DNA from 2 places in the Streptomyces sp. NPDC048185 genome. Region 2 is predicted to be linked to the other one. Evidence: riboswitches for the same ligand, from Rfam matches in the RefSeq annotation. Region 2 holds a riboswitch; the other holds the start of a gene.
The links. Region 2 has a riboswitch for cobalamin ahead of ACGF3H_RS00335 (cobalamin biosynthesis protein). Riboswitches for the same ligand answer to the same signal wherever they lie in the genome.
Positions count from the first base shown of each region.

Region 1: another riboswitch for cobalamin. It lies ahead of ACGF3H_RS32320 (ABC transporter substrate-binding protein); the one in region 2 lies ahead of ACGF3H_RS00335 (cobalamin biosynthesis protein).

Region 1 is NZ_JBIDAN010000015.1:28,269-36,098, reverse strand. Features, by position in the region: gene ACGF3H_RS32340 (SGNH/GDSL hydrolase family protein) at 1-45, opposite strand, end outside; gene ACGF3H_RS32335 ((2Fe-2S) ferredoxin domain-containing protein) at 352-747, opposite strand; gene ACGF3H_RS32330 (ABC transporter ATP-binding protein) at 728-1,549, opposite strand; gene ACGF3H_RS32325 (iron chelate uptake ABC transporter family permease subunit) at 1,546-2,559, opposite strand; gene ACGF3H_RS32320 (ABC transporter substrate-binding protein) at 2,556-3,626, opposite strand; cobalamin riboswitch at 3,681-3,857, opposite strand; gene ACGF3H_RS32315 (multicopper oxidase family protein) at 4,072-5,697, shown strand; gene ACGF3H_RS32310 (lysyl oxidase family protein) at 5,782-7,545, opposite strand.
Region 2 is NZ_JBIDAN010000001.1:62,499-70,328, reverse strand. Features, by position in the region: gene cobN (cobaltochelatase subunit CobN) at 1-2,775, opposite strand, end outside; gene ACGF3H_RS00340 (cobyric acid synthase) at 2,772-4,280, opposite strand; gene ACGF3H_RS00335 (cobalamin biosynthesis protein) at 4,277-5,242, opposite strand; cobalamin riboswitch at 5,347-5,497, opposite strand; gene ACGF3H_RS00330 (hypothetical protein) at 5,635-5,856, opposite strand; gene ACGF3H_RS00325 (inorganic phosphate transporter) at 5,890-7,137, opposite strand; gene ACGF3H_RS00320 (class II aldolase/adducin family protein) at 7,374-7,830, shown strand, end outside.

The DNA of each region.
Region 1 (7,830 bases), on a different contig from region 2:
CATGGCCGACACGACCCCGCCACACAGAACCACGGCCATGGCCATGCGCAATGCTGCTTTCACAGGATGCCTCCGTTCGGCACGCGCGCGTGCGTGATCCTGTCTTACTACGAATACGCCCGGGCGGGCAGGACGCCGCACGGGGGCGTCATTCCTTCGCCCCTGCGCGTCGTCGTCCGGGGTCAGTGTCGGCAGCCGGCCGGCCGCCCACTCCTCCGGTCGGCGACAAACCCGGTCCTCCGGAGGTGCGGACGCACCCGCGAAACGTGCACCGCCCCGTCGTGCGCCTCGCGCACGGCCCGGCGTCCGGGTGCGGCCTCCTCCTGCCGGCGGTGTCGCCCGGGCCGGCCCTCACCCGCGTCGCGCCCCGCGGGGTGGCGTGAAGACGTACAGGTCGAGGATGTCCGGACAGGGCGCGACGCCGGGACCGCCGGCCCGGACCCAGGCGGCGATGTCCTCCGTGGCCTCGGAGTCGTTGACGAGGCCGAGCCAGACCGGGCGGGCCCCCGCGGCCCGGGCCGCGGCGGAGGGCTGGACGACGATCACATTGGCGTGCTCGCACACGTCGAGGCAGTCGGAGACACGGACGGGCACCTCCTCGGCCAGGCGTGCGAGTTGCCGGTCGTGATCCGTACCGGTGACCTTCGGAGTACCGCAGCAGCAGTCCCGGCAGACGACGACGCGGCACGGTGCCGGTGCGGTCCAGGCGCGGTCGGTGCCGGCTGCTTCAGGGCGCCGTCGAGGCATCGCTCGTCACACTCCCTTTCGAACGGGATGCGTCCCGGGCGGCCGGGCGCCGGAAGCGGATCACGGGGTGCCCGGCATCGTGGGTGACCTCGGCGTGGACGCCGTAGACGTGCTCGATGAGGGCAGGGGTGAGGACCTCGGCCGGGGTGCCCTCGGTGACCGCGCGGCCGTCGCGCAGGACGAGGACACGGTCGCAGTACATCGCGGCGAGGTTGAGGTCGTGCAGGGCGATCACTGTGGTGACGGGCAGGCTCGCGATCAGTTCCATGAGCTCGAGCTGGTGCTGGATGTCGAGGTGGTTGGTGGGTTCGTCGAGGAGGAGTTCGCGCGGGTCCTGGGCGAGCGCGCGGGCGATCTGGGCGCGTTGGCGTTCGCCGCCGGAGAGGGTGTGCCAGGACTGCCCGGCCCGGTCGGTCAGTCCGGCGCGCTGCAGGGCCTGTGCGACGGCTCGCGCGTCGGCCTTCGTCGGCGGGGTCCAGGGGCGGCGGTGCGGGATGCGGCCGAGGGCGACGACGTCCCGGACGGTCAGTTCGGTCCCGGTCTGGGCGTGCTGCTCGACGGTGGCGATCCGGCGGGCGGTGGCGCGGCGGCCGGCCTCGGTCAGCGGGCGCCCGTCCAGGGTCACGACTCCGCCGGTGGGGGCCAGGATGCCGGCCAGAAGCCTCAACAGGGTCGTCTTTCCGCAGCCGTTGGGGCCGAGCAGGCCGACGGTCTCGCCGGGGCGCAGGGTGAGGGTGACGTCGTCGACGACGACCTTGTCGCCGATGCGGCGTCCGACGCGGTCCGCGTGCAGGCCGGTCATGCTCGCCCCCGTCCGCGGTAGAGGACGGCCACGAACGCCGGGACGCCGATGAGGGACGTCACGACGCCCACCGGGATCTCCTGAGGGTCGAGGACGGTGCGGGCGAGGGTGTCCACCCAGACCAGGAAGACCGCTCCGGTCAGCACCGTGACCGGCAGCAGGCGGGCGTGCCCGGAGCCGGTGAGGGCGCGGGTGGCGTGCGGGAGGACCAGGCCGACGAAGCCGATCGCGCCCGCGCAGCTCACCAGAGCGGCGGTGAGGAGCGCGGTCGAGGTGAGGAGGACCGGGCGGACGCGGGTGACGCGGACCCCGAGCCCGGCGGCTGCCTCGTCGCCGAAGGCGAACGCGTCGAGCGTGCGTGCGTACCCGAGGCAGACGGCCAGGACCACGGCCAGGACGGTGGCGCAGAGCAGTACCTGTCCCCAGTCGGCGCCGGTGAGCGAGCCGAGCAGCCAGAACAGCACGCCTCGGGTGGTCTCGGCGTCCGCGGAGGTGAGGACGACGAACGAGGTGAGCGCGGAGAACAACTGCATGGCCGCCACGCCGGACAGCACGACCCGGTCGCTGGTGCCGCCGAGGATGTGGCTGAGCAGCAGCACCAGGGCGAAGGAGATCAGGGCGCCGAGGAAGGCGCCCGCGGACAGGGACACCGCTCCCCCGCCCACTCCCAGCACGACCACGGCGACCGCTCCCGTGGACGCGCCGGAGGAGACCCCGAGGACGAAGGGGTCGGCGAGCGGGTTGCGCAGCAGCGACTGCATGACCGCCCCGCACACCGCGAGTCCGGCCCCGCACACGGCGGCGAGGAGGGTGCGCGGCATCCGCAGGTTCCACACGATCGAGTCCCGCAGCGGCGCCAGCGTGCTTTCGCCGAGTCCGAGGTGGGCCGCGGCGGCGGCCCACACGTCGCCGGCGGAGATGTCGGCCGGCCCGATCGTCACGGCCGCGGCGATCGACGCGAGCAGCGCCGCCAGGCCACCGCCCGTCTGCAGCAGGGTACGGGCGCTCACTCGGCGAGCCCGAAGTCGCGCAGCCCGGCCGCGACCTTCTCGATCCCCTCGACCGTCCGGATGGACGGGTTCATCGCCTGCCCGCTGAGCAGGACGTACCGCTTCTTCCTCACCGCGGTGAGGTTGCGTGTGGCGGGGTTGCTCTCCAGGAACTCGATCTTCGCCTCGGCGGTCTCGGCGGTCTGCTGCTTGCGGGTCAGGTCGCCGATCACCATGACGTCGGGGTCGCGGTCGGCGACGGTCTCCCAGTTGATCTGGGGCCATTCGTCATGGGTGTCGGCGAAGGCGTTCCGCGCGCCGACCGCGCGGGTGATGGCGCCCGGCGCGCCGCAGCAGCCGGCCAGGTAGGGCGACTGGGAGTTGGCGAACCAGTACATGAGGGAGACGTCCGAGGCGTGCAGTCCCGCGGTCGCTGTGCTCACCCTCCTGCGCAGGTCGGCGACGAGCTCCTCGCCGCGCTCGCGGACGCCGAACGCGCGGGCCAGGTCGCGTATCTCTCCGTGGACGACGTCGAGAGTGAGCGGCTCGCTGCGCGATCCGTCGCCCCCGCTGCCGTTGTCCTTGCCCGCCGAGCAGTCGGACGGGGAGACGTAGGCCGGCACACCCAGCTTCTCGAACCGGTCGCGGGTGGCGACCCCGCCCGTGCCGAGGGTGGAGACGAACGAGGCGGTGACGAAGTCGGGTTCGGCGTCCAGGACCTTCTCGAAGGACGGGTTGTCGTCGGCGAGCCGGGGCACGGTCGCGTTCGCCTTCTCCAGGCCCTTCATGACCGGGTCGGTCCAGGTGGCCGTTCCGGCCATGCGGTCGGCGAGGCCGAGCGCGAGCAGGATCTCGGTGGTGCCCTGGTCGAGGGAGACGGCGCGCTTCGGGGCCGACGTCAGGGTGACCTCGTGACCGCAGTTGTCCAGGGTGACGGGGAAGCCGGCGCCGGGGGTCTGGTGCGACTTCGCGTCGCCCTCGCCGGAGGAACCGCAGGCGGTGAGCAGCAGGGCGGACGAGAGGAGAAGCGCCGGAGCACGGAGAACGGCCGGAGCGCGGAGCAGGAGGGAGGTGCGGAGCACGGGCATGCCTTCGGGGTCGGGGCTCGTACGCGGAGCCTGGCCTGCGGACGTCCCTCCGCGCCGGGGTGCGGAGGTGCCAGCAGGTCTTCGGACTCGGGTTCGTCCGGTCGGGGCGCCTTCCCGGTCTCCCAGTGGCTTCGTGCCCCGCCCGTCCCCCTCACCGCTGCGCGTCAGTTCCGGATTCGCACCGGATTCCCTGGCCTCGGATGTGGCTCGACTGGCCCTGAGAGGCTACCAAGGCCCCGTGGCTGCCCGGCGGGCGGCCGGCACCGGAAACAGCCGACGGCCCGCGCCCGGCCCCGGCGGCCGGCCGAGCGCGGCGCGCCGACCCGCGGAGGAGGCGGGCACGTCGTCCGTGGCCCTCCGCCTGACGGTGGAATCCACCACCGCCGGATCAGGCATTCGGCCGCATCGACGGGCTGTTCGATCATCCGGCGTGTCTCATTCAGACATGTTCACACCTTCTCGGCGTACCCTGCTCCGCGCCCCGTTCGCCGCTGCCGGTGCGGGTGTCCTGGCAGCCTGCACGGGCTCCGGCTCCGGACCGAGCCCCGGTCCTCGGGGAGCGGCCGTCGGGACGGCCTTCGTTCCGGCCGGGCCCCCGGGTTACGTCAATCCCTCCGACCCGGAAGTCCTCGCGGCCGAGCGGAGACGCGGGGCCGGTCCGGTGCGCACGTACCGGCTCACCGCCGCCGAGACGACCCTGGACCTCGGCGGTCGGTCGGTGCCGAGCTGGGCGTACGACGAGGCGCTGCCGGGCCCCCTGGTCCGTGTCACCGCCGGCGACGTGCTCGACATGACGCTCGCCAACCGGCTGCCGGCCGGCACCACCCTGCACTGCCACGGGGTGCGGCTGCGCTGCGACATGGACGGCGTTCCGGATCTCACCCAGGCGCCGATCCGTCCCGGGTCCGATTTCCGCTACCGCTTCACCGCCGGACAGCCGGGAACGTATCTCCTCCACTCCCACGTCGGCGTGCAGGCCGACCGGGCCCTGTACGCGCCGCTCGTCGTCGACGACCCGCGCGAACCGCTGTCCTACGACAAGGAGTGGATCGTCGTCCTGGACGACTGGGTCGACGGCGTTGAGGGTTCCACCCCCGAGGAGGTCCTGGACCAGCTCAGGCCCGGTGCCGCGGCGGACGGGGGGCACATGGCCATGGGGCCGGGCCGCGGCGGGAGCCCCGCCCGGCCGGCGACGGCGCTGCCCTCGCCGGCCGTAAGACCGGCGGGTCCCTCCCGGGTGCTGCGCACGTCCTACAGCCGCATGCTGCACGGCGGGGGCGGCAGCGTCGCCCACCCGTACCACCTGGTCAACGGGCGCCTGCCCGGTCGTCCCGAGGTGTTCCGGTGCCGTCCCGGCGACCGCGTCCGGCTGCGCATCATCAACGCCGGTGCCGAGACGGCGTTCCGGGTCGCGCTGGGCGGCCACGAGATGACGGTCACCCACACCGACGGCTATCCGGTGAAGCACACGCGCACCGATGCCCTGCTCGTCGGTATGGCGGAGCGGTACGACGTCCTGATCACCGCCCGCGACGGCGTCTTCCCCCTGGTCGCGCTCCCCGAGGGGAAGGAGGGAAGCGCCCTCGCCGTCCTGCGCACCGGCAAGGGGAACAGAAATCTCCCGCCCGCGGACGTCCGCCCGGACGAGCTCGACGGCAGGACCGTCCCCGCGCGCCGTCTCGTCCCCGACGACTCCGTGGCCCTGGACGATCGCGAACCCGACCGCGAGATGCGCATCCGGATCACCGGCGGCATGGAGAGGTACGACTGGGGCTTCGACCACGAGGCCTACTCCGTGGAGCAGCGCCGCGCGGTGCGCGCCGGGGAACGGGTACGGCTCACCCTCGTCAACGCCACGGACATGTGGCATCCGATGCACCTGCACGGGCACACCTTCGCCATCGCCGGACTGGACGGGCTGGGCGCGCGCAAGGACACCGCGGTGGTCCTCCCGCACCGCAAGCTGGTGCTCGACTTCGACGCCGACAACCCGGGGCTGTGGATGCTGCACTGCCACAACCAGTACCACTCGGAGAGCGGGATGATGACGGTCCTGGGGTACCGCCGGTAGGGCGCGTCCGGTGTCTCGGGCCGGCGGCCGCCGAGAGCGGCCGCCGGCCCTGTGCACCGTGTCGGTGCTCCGTCTGGCGTCCGGTCAGTTCGCGTTCACCAGGTCGTGCGCCGGCACGGTCACCGTCCGCTTGCCCGGCTTGCCGCCCAGCACGATCTTGCGCAGTGCGCTGTTGTTGTCGAGGCTGGTCTCCTTCAGTCGCTTCTCCGGGTTGGCCAGCACCTGGATGTAGTAGATGCCGTTGGGCACCTGGGTGATGTCGAAGGACTGGCCCGGCAGGTCCTGGGTGTACGTGTCCCCGGAGCCGACGTCCAGCACCTCACGGACGGAGATCGAGTTCTCCTGGCCGCAGGCGGTCGACAGGTCGGTGTTGTACGGGTGCCAGTTGGCGTTCTTCACCGTGTAGTCGATCGCGTCGGTGTTGGCCAGGCAGAAGGCCTCCTTGCCGCTGCGCACGGCTTCCTTCTTGTCGGCCTTCAGCAGCCGGTAGCTGGCGAAGTCGGTGAAGTGCCAGTGCACATGGCCCGGGCGCGGGTCCCATTCCATGGTGCCGGTCGGGGTGTAGCCGACCTGCTTGCCCTTGGCGTCGTAGAAGTACTGGTAGGCGTCCATCTTGGCCTTGCCGGGCGAACGGAAGCCGTCCACCACCAGCTGCGCCGGGCCGGCGTTCCACACGTTCGCGCTGAAGGCCAGGTAGTCCTTGCCGGGGACGTCCTCCTCACCGTCGCTGATGACGATCCCGTAGGCCGGCAGCGAGCGCAGGTCGGGCTTGGGGACGTCCGGGACGGAGGCCTCGCCGGCGGGGCGCTTCGACAGCGGCTTCAGCGCGGGCGCCCTGCGCGAGCCGTCGGTCTGCCCGGCCGTGTCGCCGGTCCGCAGGGAGCGTGCGGCCTGCTCCTTCTTCACCGCCCAGGGCAGGGCCGGGGGCGCCGCCTTCAGCGGTCCGTGGCCCACGTTGTACGAGGGGCCCGCGCCGCTCGTCACCGGCGCGGCGGCCTGGGCGGGGGTCGGGGCGTGTCCCGGGCCGTGGCCCGCGTGCCCGGACGGCGCCTGGTGGCCGGCGTCGTGCCCGGCGTGCTCGCCGGCCCCCGCGGACCACGCGGAACGGGTCGCCGGCACGGCGACGCCCTCCTCGTCCTCATAGCTCCGTTCCTCCACGGTGACCTTCACCGTGGCCGGCTTGTCGGCGATGCCGAAGAGGTCGCGGTACTTCTTGGCGACCCCGACCTTGGCGGTGTACGTACCGGCCGCCAGCTTGACCGGGTTGCTGTACGAACCCCCGTAGGTGTTGGCGGCCCAGCCCTTCTCGACGCCCCACACCGAACCGAGGGTGAACGGGTTGGTGGGGCAGCTCTCCGGATACCTGGAGGTGGCGGGCGCGTCGGGGCGCACCCGTCCGCTGGCGTTGTTCGGGCAGAAGTCCTCGGTCCGGCCGAGGACCTTCTTGCCCGCCTTGTCGGTGACCGTGATCTCCGCGAAGCCGGGCAGGCCCGAGAAGTCCTTCACCGTGCCCTTGGGCAGGGTCCTGGTCCTGGCCTTGCCGCCCTCGTACACGGTCTGCGTGACGGTCACCGGGTCCTTGTAGGACTTCCGGGTCACCTTCAGCTCCAGCGGCGTGCCCTCGGCGGTGAGGTAGGTGCCGAGGTCGAGGTAGACGCCCGGGTCCTCCTTCCAGGAGGTGAGCGTGAGCGAGCCGGTCGCGGCGATCAGGCTGAGCTTGGGCCCGGTCGCGGCCTTCGCCGGCTCCGACGTGGCGGCGACGAGCCCGGCCGTCACGGCCAGGGCGGCGACGGCCGTGGTGCCCGCGAGCAGCGGACGCCGCAGCCGGGTGGTGCGCGTTCTGGTCATCGTTCCCTCGTCCTCCGGGTGCTGTGAGAAGGAGACAGACGGCGGGCGGCACGGTGTGTCGGCGAGGACAGCCGCAGAGCCGGCCGTGCGAGGGGCGGTTGCTGTGCCCGCGCTGTGAGAGGGGCGGGCCGGGGGCTCGGTTGTCCGGGTGTGGGAAACGGCGGGAGGTTGGCCGGATAGCTCCGTTGCGGAGGAAATCGGGTCATTCTTCCGGGCACGGCCCACCGGATGACGGCCCTTCTGCTATCAGGTGCGGCCGGTGTCCCCCCGCCGGCACCGGGAAGC
Region 2 (7,830 bases):
GGAGATGCGGACCGTGACGTCGACGCGCGGCCGGCCCAGCTCGGCCAGGGGCACGATCTCGAAGCCGGTGACCCGGCGCGAGGCGTCGTCCCACACCGGACGGCAGCCCAGCAGGGCCAGGATCTCGGCGATGTCGTCGCCCTGGGTGCGCATCGCGGACGTGCCCCACACCGTGAGGCCGACGGACTTCGGGTATGCGCCGGTGTCGCCCAGATAGCGCTGGATCAGCGAGTCCGCCAGGGACTGGCCGACCTCCCAGCTCAGCCGGGACGGGATCGCCTTCGGGTCGACGGAGTAGAAGTTCCGGCCGGTCGGCAGGACGTTGACCAGACCGCGGGTCGGCGAGCCGGACGGGCCCGCCGGGACGTAGCCGCCGTCCAGCGCCCGCAGGATGTGCCCGATCTCGTCCGTCGTCCGGGCGAGCCGCGGCACGACCTCCCGGCAGGCGAACTCCAGCACGGCGACCGCGTCGGGCAGTTCGGCGCCGAGCACGTCACGCACCAGGGCCGGTACGGCGGCCGCGTCCCACCCCTGGACCTCCATGCCCTCCGCGAAGCGCCGGCAGAGCTGCTCCAGGAGGTCGATCGCGTCGGCGGCGCTGCGGTTCGGGCCCTCGACCAGGTCCGTCAGCTCCACCGGCACCTTCACCGGAGCGCCGGGCTCGGCGAGCAGTTCCTTCTCCGCCAGCCCGAAGTGCGCGGCCAGCGCGGCCCGCAGACCGGGCAGCGCGTTCGCCTGCCCGCCCCACACCTGCGAGGCGCGCAGCACCGCCAGCACCAGGTTGACGCGCGGCTCGCCGACCGGACCGCCGCCCAGGACGTGCAGGCCGTCACGGATCTGCACGTCCTTGATCTCGCACAGATAGCCGTCGATGTGCATGACGAACTCGTCGAACGCGTCGTCGTCCGGCTGGTCGTCCACGTGCAGGTCGTGGTGGAGCTCGGCCGCCTTGACCAGCGTCCAGATCTGCGCCCGGACCGCCGGCGCCTTCGCCGGGTCCAGGTCGGAGACGAGCGCGTACTCGTCGAGCAGCTGCTCCAGCTTGGCCAGGTCGCCGTAGGTGTCGGCGCGGGCCATCGGCGGCACGAGGTGGTCGACCACCGTGGCGTGGCCGCGCCGCTTGGCCTGGGTGCCCTCGCCGGGGTCGTTGACGATGAACGGGTAGATCAGCGGCAGGTCGCCCAGCACCGCGTCCGGCGCGCACCCGGCACTCAGGCCGAGGCCCTTGCCCGGCAGCCACTCCATCGTGCCGTGCTTGCCCATGTGCACGACGGCGTCGGCGCCGAAGCTGTTCTCCAGCCACCGGTACGCCGCCATGTAGTGGTGGGACGGCGGCATGTCGGGGTCGTGGTAGATCGCGATCGGGTTCTCCCCGAAGCCGCGCGGCGGCTGGATCATGACGACGACGTTCCCGAACTGCAGGGAGGCCAGCACGATGTCGTCCCCGTCGACGTACAGCGAGCCCGGCGGCTCGCCCCACGCCTCGGTCATCGCGTCCCGCAGCTCCGGGTCCAGCTTCTCGAACCAGGCCCGGTAGTCGGCCAGCGGCACCCGCGCGGGCGCCGCGGCGAGCTGGTCCTCGGTCAGCCACTCGACGTCGTGCCCGCCCGCCTCGATGAGCCGGTGGATCAGCTCGTCGCCGCCGGAGGGGTAGTCGGTCAGCGAGTACCCCGCGTCCCGCAGCGCGTCCAGGACCCGGACCGCGGAGGCCGGGGTGTCGAGCCCCACCGCGTTGCCGACCCGGGAGTGCTTGGTCGGGTACGCGGTGAAGACCAGCGCGAGCTTCTTCCCGGCGTTCGGCTTGTGCTTGAGGGCCGCGTGCCGCACGGCGATCCCGGCGACCCGGCCGGCCCGCTCGGGGTCGGCCACGTAGACGGGCACGTCGTCCGGCCCCTGCTCCTTGAAGGAGAACGGAACCGTGATCAGGCGGCCGTCGAACTCCGGGATGGCCACCTGCATCGCCGCGTCCATCGGGGACAGCGCGGCGTCGGACGCCTCCCAGGCGGCGCGGGACGAGGTCAGGCAGAGCCCTTGCAGCACCGGCACGTCCAGGTCGGCCAGCGCGCCGATGTCCCACGCCTCCTCGTCACCGCCCGCCGAGGCCTGCGAGGCGTGCGTGCCGCCCGCGGCGAGGACGGTGGCGACCAGGGCGTCGGCCCGGCCCAGCAGCTCGTACAGCGCGGGGTCCGCGCCGCGCAGCGAACCGCAGTACACGGGCAGCGCGTTGGCGCCGCGCGCCTCGATCGCGTCGCACAGCGTGTCCACGAAGGCGGTGTTGCCGCTCAGCTGGTGGGCGCGGTAGAAGAGCACACCGACCGTCGGGCGGCCGGCCACGACGGTCCGGGAGCCGTGGACGCCGTACTCCGGCATCTTCCGCGGCTCGTCGAAGCCCTCGCCGGTCAGCAGCATCGTGTCCGACAGGAACCGGGCGAGCTGCGTGAGGTTGTCCGGCCCGCCCTCGACCAGATAGCGCAGCGCCTCCGCCACGACCCCGGCCGGCACCGACGACTCGGCCATCAGCTCCGCGTCCGGCACGGACTCCCCGCCGAGCAGCACGGTGGGGACGCCGGACGCCTTCAGCGCGGCGAGCCCGTCCTCCCAGGCACGCTTGCCGCCCAGCAGGCGCACGACGGCGATGTCCGCGCCCTCGACCAGCCCCGGCAGCTCCTCGCCCACGTCGACCCGGGTCGGGTTGCCGATCCGGTAGGCGGCGTCCGACGCGCGGGCCGCCAGCAGGTCCGTGTCGGCGGTCGACAACAACAACACTGTGCTCATGCGGGCGCTCCCGGTGGAATGAAGGGCAGTCCTTGTGGCGCGCCGGACTCGATGAGCCGCCACAGCGCGTCCGTGTCCGCGTGCTGTTCGATCAGGTCGCCGAGCCGGTCGAGCTGCTCCTCGCGCAGCGCGGCGAACGAGGTGTCGGGGGCCGGCACGAAGCGACGGCCCGCGGCGGCGGCCACCTCGCGCAGGAACGCCCGCCGGAAGCCGTCCGACTCCAGCGAGCCGTGCCAGTGCGTCCCCCAGACCTGGCCGACCCGGCAGCCGTCCAGGAAGGGCTCGCCGCCCACGATTTCGGCGACGCCGTGGTGGATCTCGTACCCCTCCACGTGCTCCCCGAGGGCCTCGCCGACGGGTCGCGTGAGGGTCTTCCCGCGGGCGAACCGCACCCGCACGGGCAGCAGTCCGAGCCCGTCCACGTGCCCGGCACGGGACTCGACCTCGTCCTCGATGTGCTCGCCGAGGAGCTGGAACCCGCCGCAGACGCCGAGCACGGGGCGGCCCTCGGCGGCCCGGCGCGCGATCGCCTCCGCGAGCCCCCGCTCCCGCAGCCACCGGAGCGCCCGCACGGTACCGCGCGTCCCCGGCACGACCACGAGATCGGCGTCGGCCAGCTCCTCCGGCCGGTCCACGAACCGCACCACGACACCGGGTTCGGCGGCCAGCGCGTCCACGTCCGTGAAGTTGGACATCAGCGGGACCGCGCAGACGGCGACCCGCAGCACGTCCTCGCCGACCGGCGGCGCGACGACCGACTCCCGCACCGTCCCGCGCAGGGACACCCGCAGCCCGTCCTCCTCGTCGATGCCGAGCCCGTGCCGGAAGGGCAGCACGCCGTACGTCCGCCGCCCGGTGAGGTCCCGGAGCATGTCGACGCCGGGCTCCAGCAGCGACACGTCGCCCCGGAACTTGTTCACGAGGAACCCGGCGACCAGCGCCTGGTCCTCGGGCGACAGCAGGGCCACCGTGCCGAAGAAGGACGCGAAGACGCCCCCGCGGTCGATGTCGCCGACGACGAGGACGGGGAGCCCGGCGCCCCGGGCGATCCCCATGTTCACGATGTCCGTCCGGCGCAGGTTGATCTCGGCCGGACTGCCCGCCCCCTCGCAGATCACCGCGTCGTACGTGCCCCGCAGCTCGGCCAGGCAGTCGAGGACCGTGCCGAGCAGCTGCCGCTGCCGCCCGCCGTGGTAACCGCGGGCGCTCATCTCCCCGACCGGCTTGCCGAGCAGCACGACCTGGCTGCTCTGCTCGCCGCCCGGCTTCAGCAGCACCGGGTTCATCAGCGCGGTCGGCTCGACGCGGCACGCCTGCGCCTGCATGGCCTGGGCCCGCCCGATCTCGGCGCCCTCGCGGGTGACGAAGGAGTTCAGCGACATGTTCTGCGCCTTGAAGGGCGCCACCTTGACGCCCCGGCGCACCAGCCAGCGGCAGATCCCGGCGGTGACGACGCTCTTGCCGGCGTCGGAGGTGGTGCCGGCGACGAGGAGGCCACCGTTCATGACGTACGTCCCTTCCTGCTGACCCCGCGGACGAGCAGCCGCGCGCCCGCGCACACGCCCAGCGCCAGCCAGCCCACGCGGCTCGACAGCCGCACCGCCCGCTCGATGTCGCCGGACCCGGCCCGGACGGCGCGTCCCGCCGCCCCGTTGAGCACCGGCCGGTGTTCGACCCGGCCGCCGTAGGAGAGCGTCCCGCCGAGCCGCACGCCCAGGGCGCCCGCGAAGGACGCCTCCACGGGCCCGGCGTTGGGGCTCGGGTGCTGCGCGGCGTCGGCACGCCAGGCCCGTACGGCACCCCGGGGATCGCCGCCGGCCACGGTGGTCAGGACGGCGGTCAGCCGGGCGCCCGGCCACCCGGCGAGGTCGTCGAGCCGGGCCGAGGCCCAGCCGTAGCGGCGGTACCTGGCGGACTTGTGGCCGACCATGGCGTCCAGCGTGTTCACGGCCCGGAAACCGAGCAGCCCCGGCACTCCGGCCACGGCGCCCCACACCAGGGCGCCCACGACCGCGTCGGAGGTGTTCTCGGCGACGGACTCCACGACGGCCCGCGCGATCCCGTCGGCGTCCAGCGCCTGCGGATCCCGCCCGCACAGGTGCGGCAGCCGGGCCCGGGCCGCCTCGACGTCCCCGGCCTCCAGCGCCCGCCCGACGGCGCGGGCCTCCCGGGCCAGCGAGGTCCCGCCCACGACGGCCCACGTGGCGGCGCCGGTCAGCGCGAGGGAGGCGGCGGGGGAGGGGCGGACGGCGCGCACGGCGGCGCTCCCCAGGACGACGGCGCCACCGGCGCAGACGGCGGTGTGCAGCGCGCCCCAGCCCCGGTGGTCACGCCACAGCACCCGTTCCACGGCGCCCGCGGCACGGCCGAACGCGGCGACCGGGTGCCCGCGGCGCGGATCGCCGAGGAGGAGGTCGCCGAGAAGACCGGCGGCGGCGCCGTACGCGAAGACGCGTTCGGCGCGCACGGCTCAGCCTGCCGTGCGGAGGGACGGCGGAAGTGCGTCTCGGGTGAGCCTGGAACGGCAGCCGCGCATGGCGATATGTCCTCACTCAGGGTGTCCACGCCCTGGTTCGACGAAATCGGCGGTGAGAGTTCCTGGCTCCCGGGACCGTACTCGCGTACTGCCCCGGTGACAGTGGCGGGACCGCGCCGGACTCGCACCGGCTTCCTCTCCTGCCGCCGTAATGGCTCCGGAAGTCCACCACGGCCCGCGAACACCCGTCAACTTGCTGTTGACCTGCAGCGGGGGAGTGTGCGGAGGCCCACACACGGGCGGTGTGCGCCGGCACGGAAAAAGCGCGGGGCGCGGGACGGTGGAGTCCGTCCCGCGCCCCGCGCACGATGTGCGCCCGGCGGTCAGGCGACGATCAGGTAGATGCCGTACGCCACCGCCGCCGCACAGGCCGCGAAGCAGGCGTAGGCACCGGTCACCGCGAGCACCGCGGAACCGCCCTGGGCGGCGGCCCGCTCCTGGCGGGAGAGGCCGACGACGCCGAGGGTGAACAGGGCCACCAGGGCCACGGTGGCCACGAGGCTGACGCCGAAGACGGAGCCGAGGGCTGCCCAGTCGATTGTCATGGCGGTTCTCTTCCTTCGTACCCGGACGCGGGCTCAGACGGTGGTGGCGGCCGACGGGGTCTTGGTGTCGGCGACGGCGGCCGGGGCCGCGACGGTGGCGGTGAGCTCCTCGCTCACGCCCGCGGGGGGCGGGGTCACGGCGGCGATCGCCGTGGTCACCACGCCGGCCGGCTCGGGCTCGCCGCCGCCGTTGACGTTGGTGTGGTCGACGACCTCGCGCCGGGAGATCCGCCAGATCGCGAAGCTGGAGGCGAGCAGGAAGACCGCGACGAGCGCCGTGCCCCAGTCCCCGAAGCCGCAGATCCACTCGGCGAGGGCGGCGACCAGGGCCGCGGCCGGCAGGGTCAGGCCCCAGGCGACGAACATGCGGGTGGCCGTGGACCAGCGGACCACACCGCCCTTGCGGCCGAGGCCCGCGCCCATGACCGCGCCGGAGACCGAGTGGGTGGTGGAGAGGGAGAAGCCGAGGTGCGAGGAGGCCAGGATGACCGTCGCGGCGCTGGTCTGGGCGGCGAAGCCCTGCTGCGGCTGGAGGTCGGTGAGGCCCTTGCCCATGGTGCGGATGATGCGCCAGCCGCCGAGGTAGGTGCCGAGCGCGATGGCCATGCCCGCGGACAGGATGACCCACACGGGCGGGTTCGAGCCGGGGGCGAGGGCGCCGCCGGCGATCAGGGCGAGGGTGATGATGCCCATCGTCTTCTGGGCGTCGTTGGTGCCGTGGGCGAGCGAGACCAGGCCGGCCGAGGCGATCTGCCCGGCGCGGTAGCCCTTCTCCGCGGCCTTGCCGTCGGCCTTGCGGCCGAGCGAGTACGTCAGCCGGGAGGCGAGCATCGCCGCGACACCCGCGACGATCGGGGCGGCGACGGCCGGCAGGAGCACCTTGGTGACGAGCACGTCGCCGTGGACGGCGCCGATGCCCGCCGAGGCGACGGCGGCGCCGATCAGGCCGCCCATCAGGGCGTGCGAGGAGCTGGACGGAAGCCCGACCAGCCAGGTCAGCAGGTTCCAGAGGATCGCGCCGACCAACGCGGCGAAGATGACCTCGGGACGGATGCCGGTCTCGTCGACGAGACCCTTGGAGATCGTGTTGGCGACCTCCACCGAGAGGAAGGCGCCCACAAGGTTCAGCACGGCGGACATGGCCACCGCGACCTTGGGTTTGAGTGCACCGGTCGAAATGGTCGTTGCCATCGCGTTCGCGGTGTCGTGGAAACCGTTCGTGAAATCGAACGCGAGAGCGGTTACCACCACAATCGCGAGGATCAGCGAGAAGCTTTCCATTTACCCAGGCAATCGTTCGAGGTCATTGGCGCGTCGAACGTAGGTAACCAGAGTGAACGGGAGATGAACTGGACCGGGCGTCATGGTGACCGGAAACGGGGTCGTGACCTCCGTGAACGCCTGCGCTGCGTGCCCGCGCCGGCGCTCTCCGGAGACGTGCCTGGCAGGATCGCCGCGGGGCGCCGGACCGCGGCGCGGTGAGGGGCGTCCGGGACGCCCGACGGGAGGCTTGGACTGTGACGGAATCGCGGGTCGGGCAGGTGTCCGGGGAGGAGTCCGAGGCCTGGGAGGCGCTCGTCGCGACGGCCCGGCGGACGGTGACCGACGGGCTGGTCGTCGGCACGTCCGGCAACGTCTCGGTACGGGTCGGCGACACGGTGCTGATCACCCCTTCGGGTGTGCCCTACGACCGTCTGGCCCCCGGCGACGTGACGGGCGTCGACCTCGGCGGCCGGCAGGTGCTCGGCACGCTGGTCCCGACCAGCGAGCTGCCCATGCACCTCGCCGTGTACCGCACCACCGACGCCCGCGCCGTCGTCCACACCCACGCCGTGCACGCGACGGCGGTCTCCCTGCTCGTCCCCGAGCTGCCGCTCGTCCACTACATGGCCGCCGCGCTCGGCGGCCCGGTCCGGGTCGCGCCCTACGCGACCTACGGCACCGACGAACTCGCCCGCGCCATGCTGGCCGCCC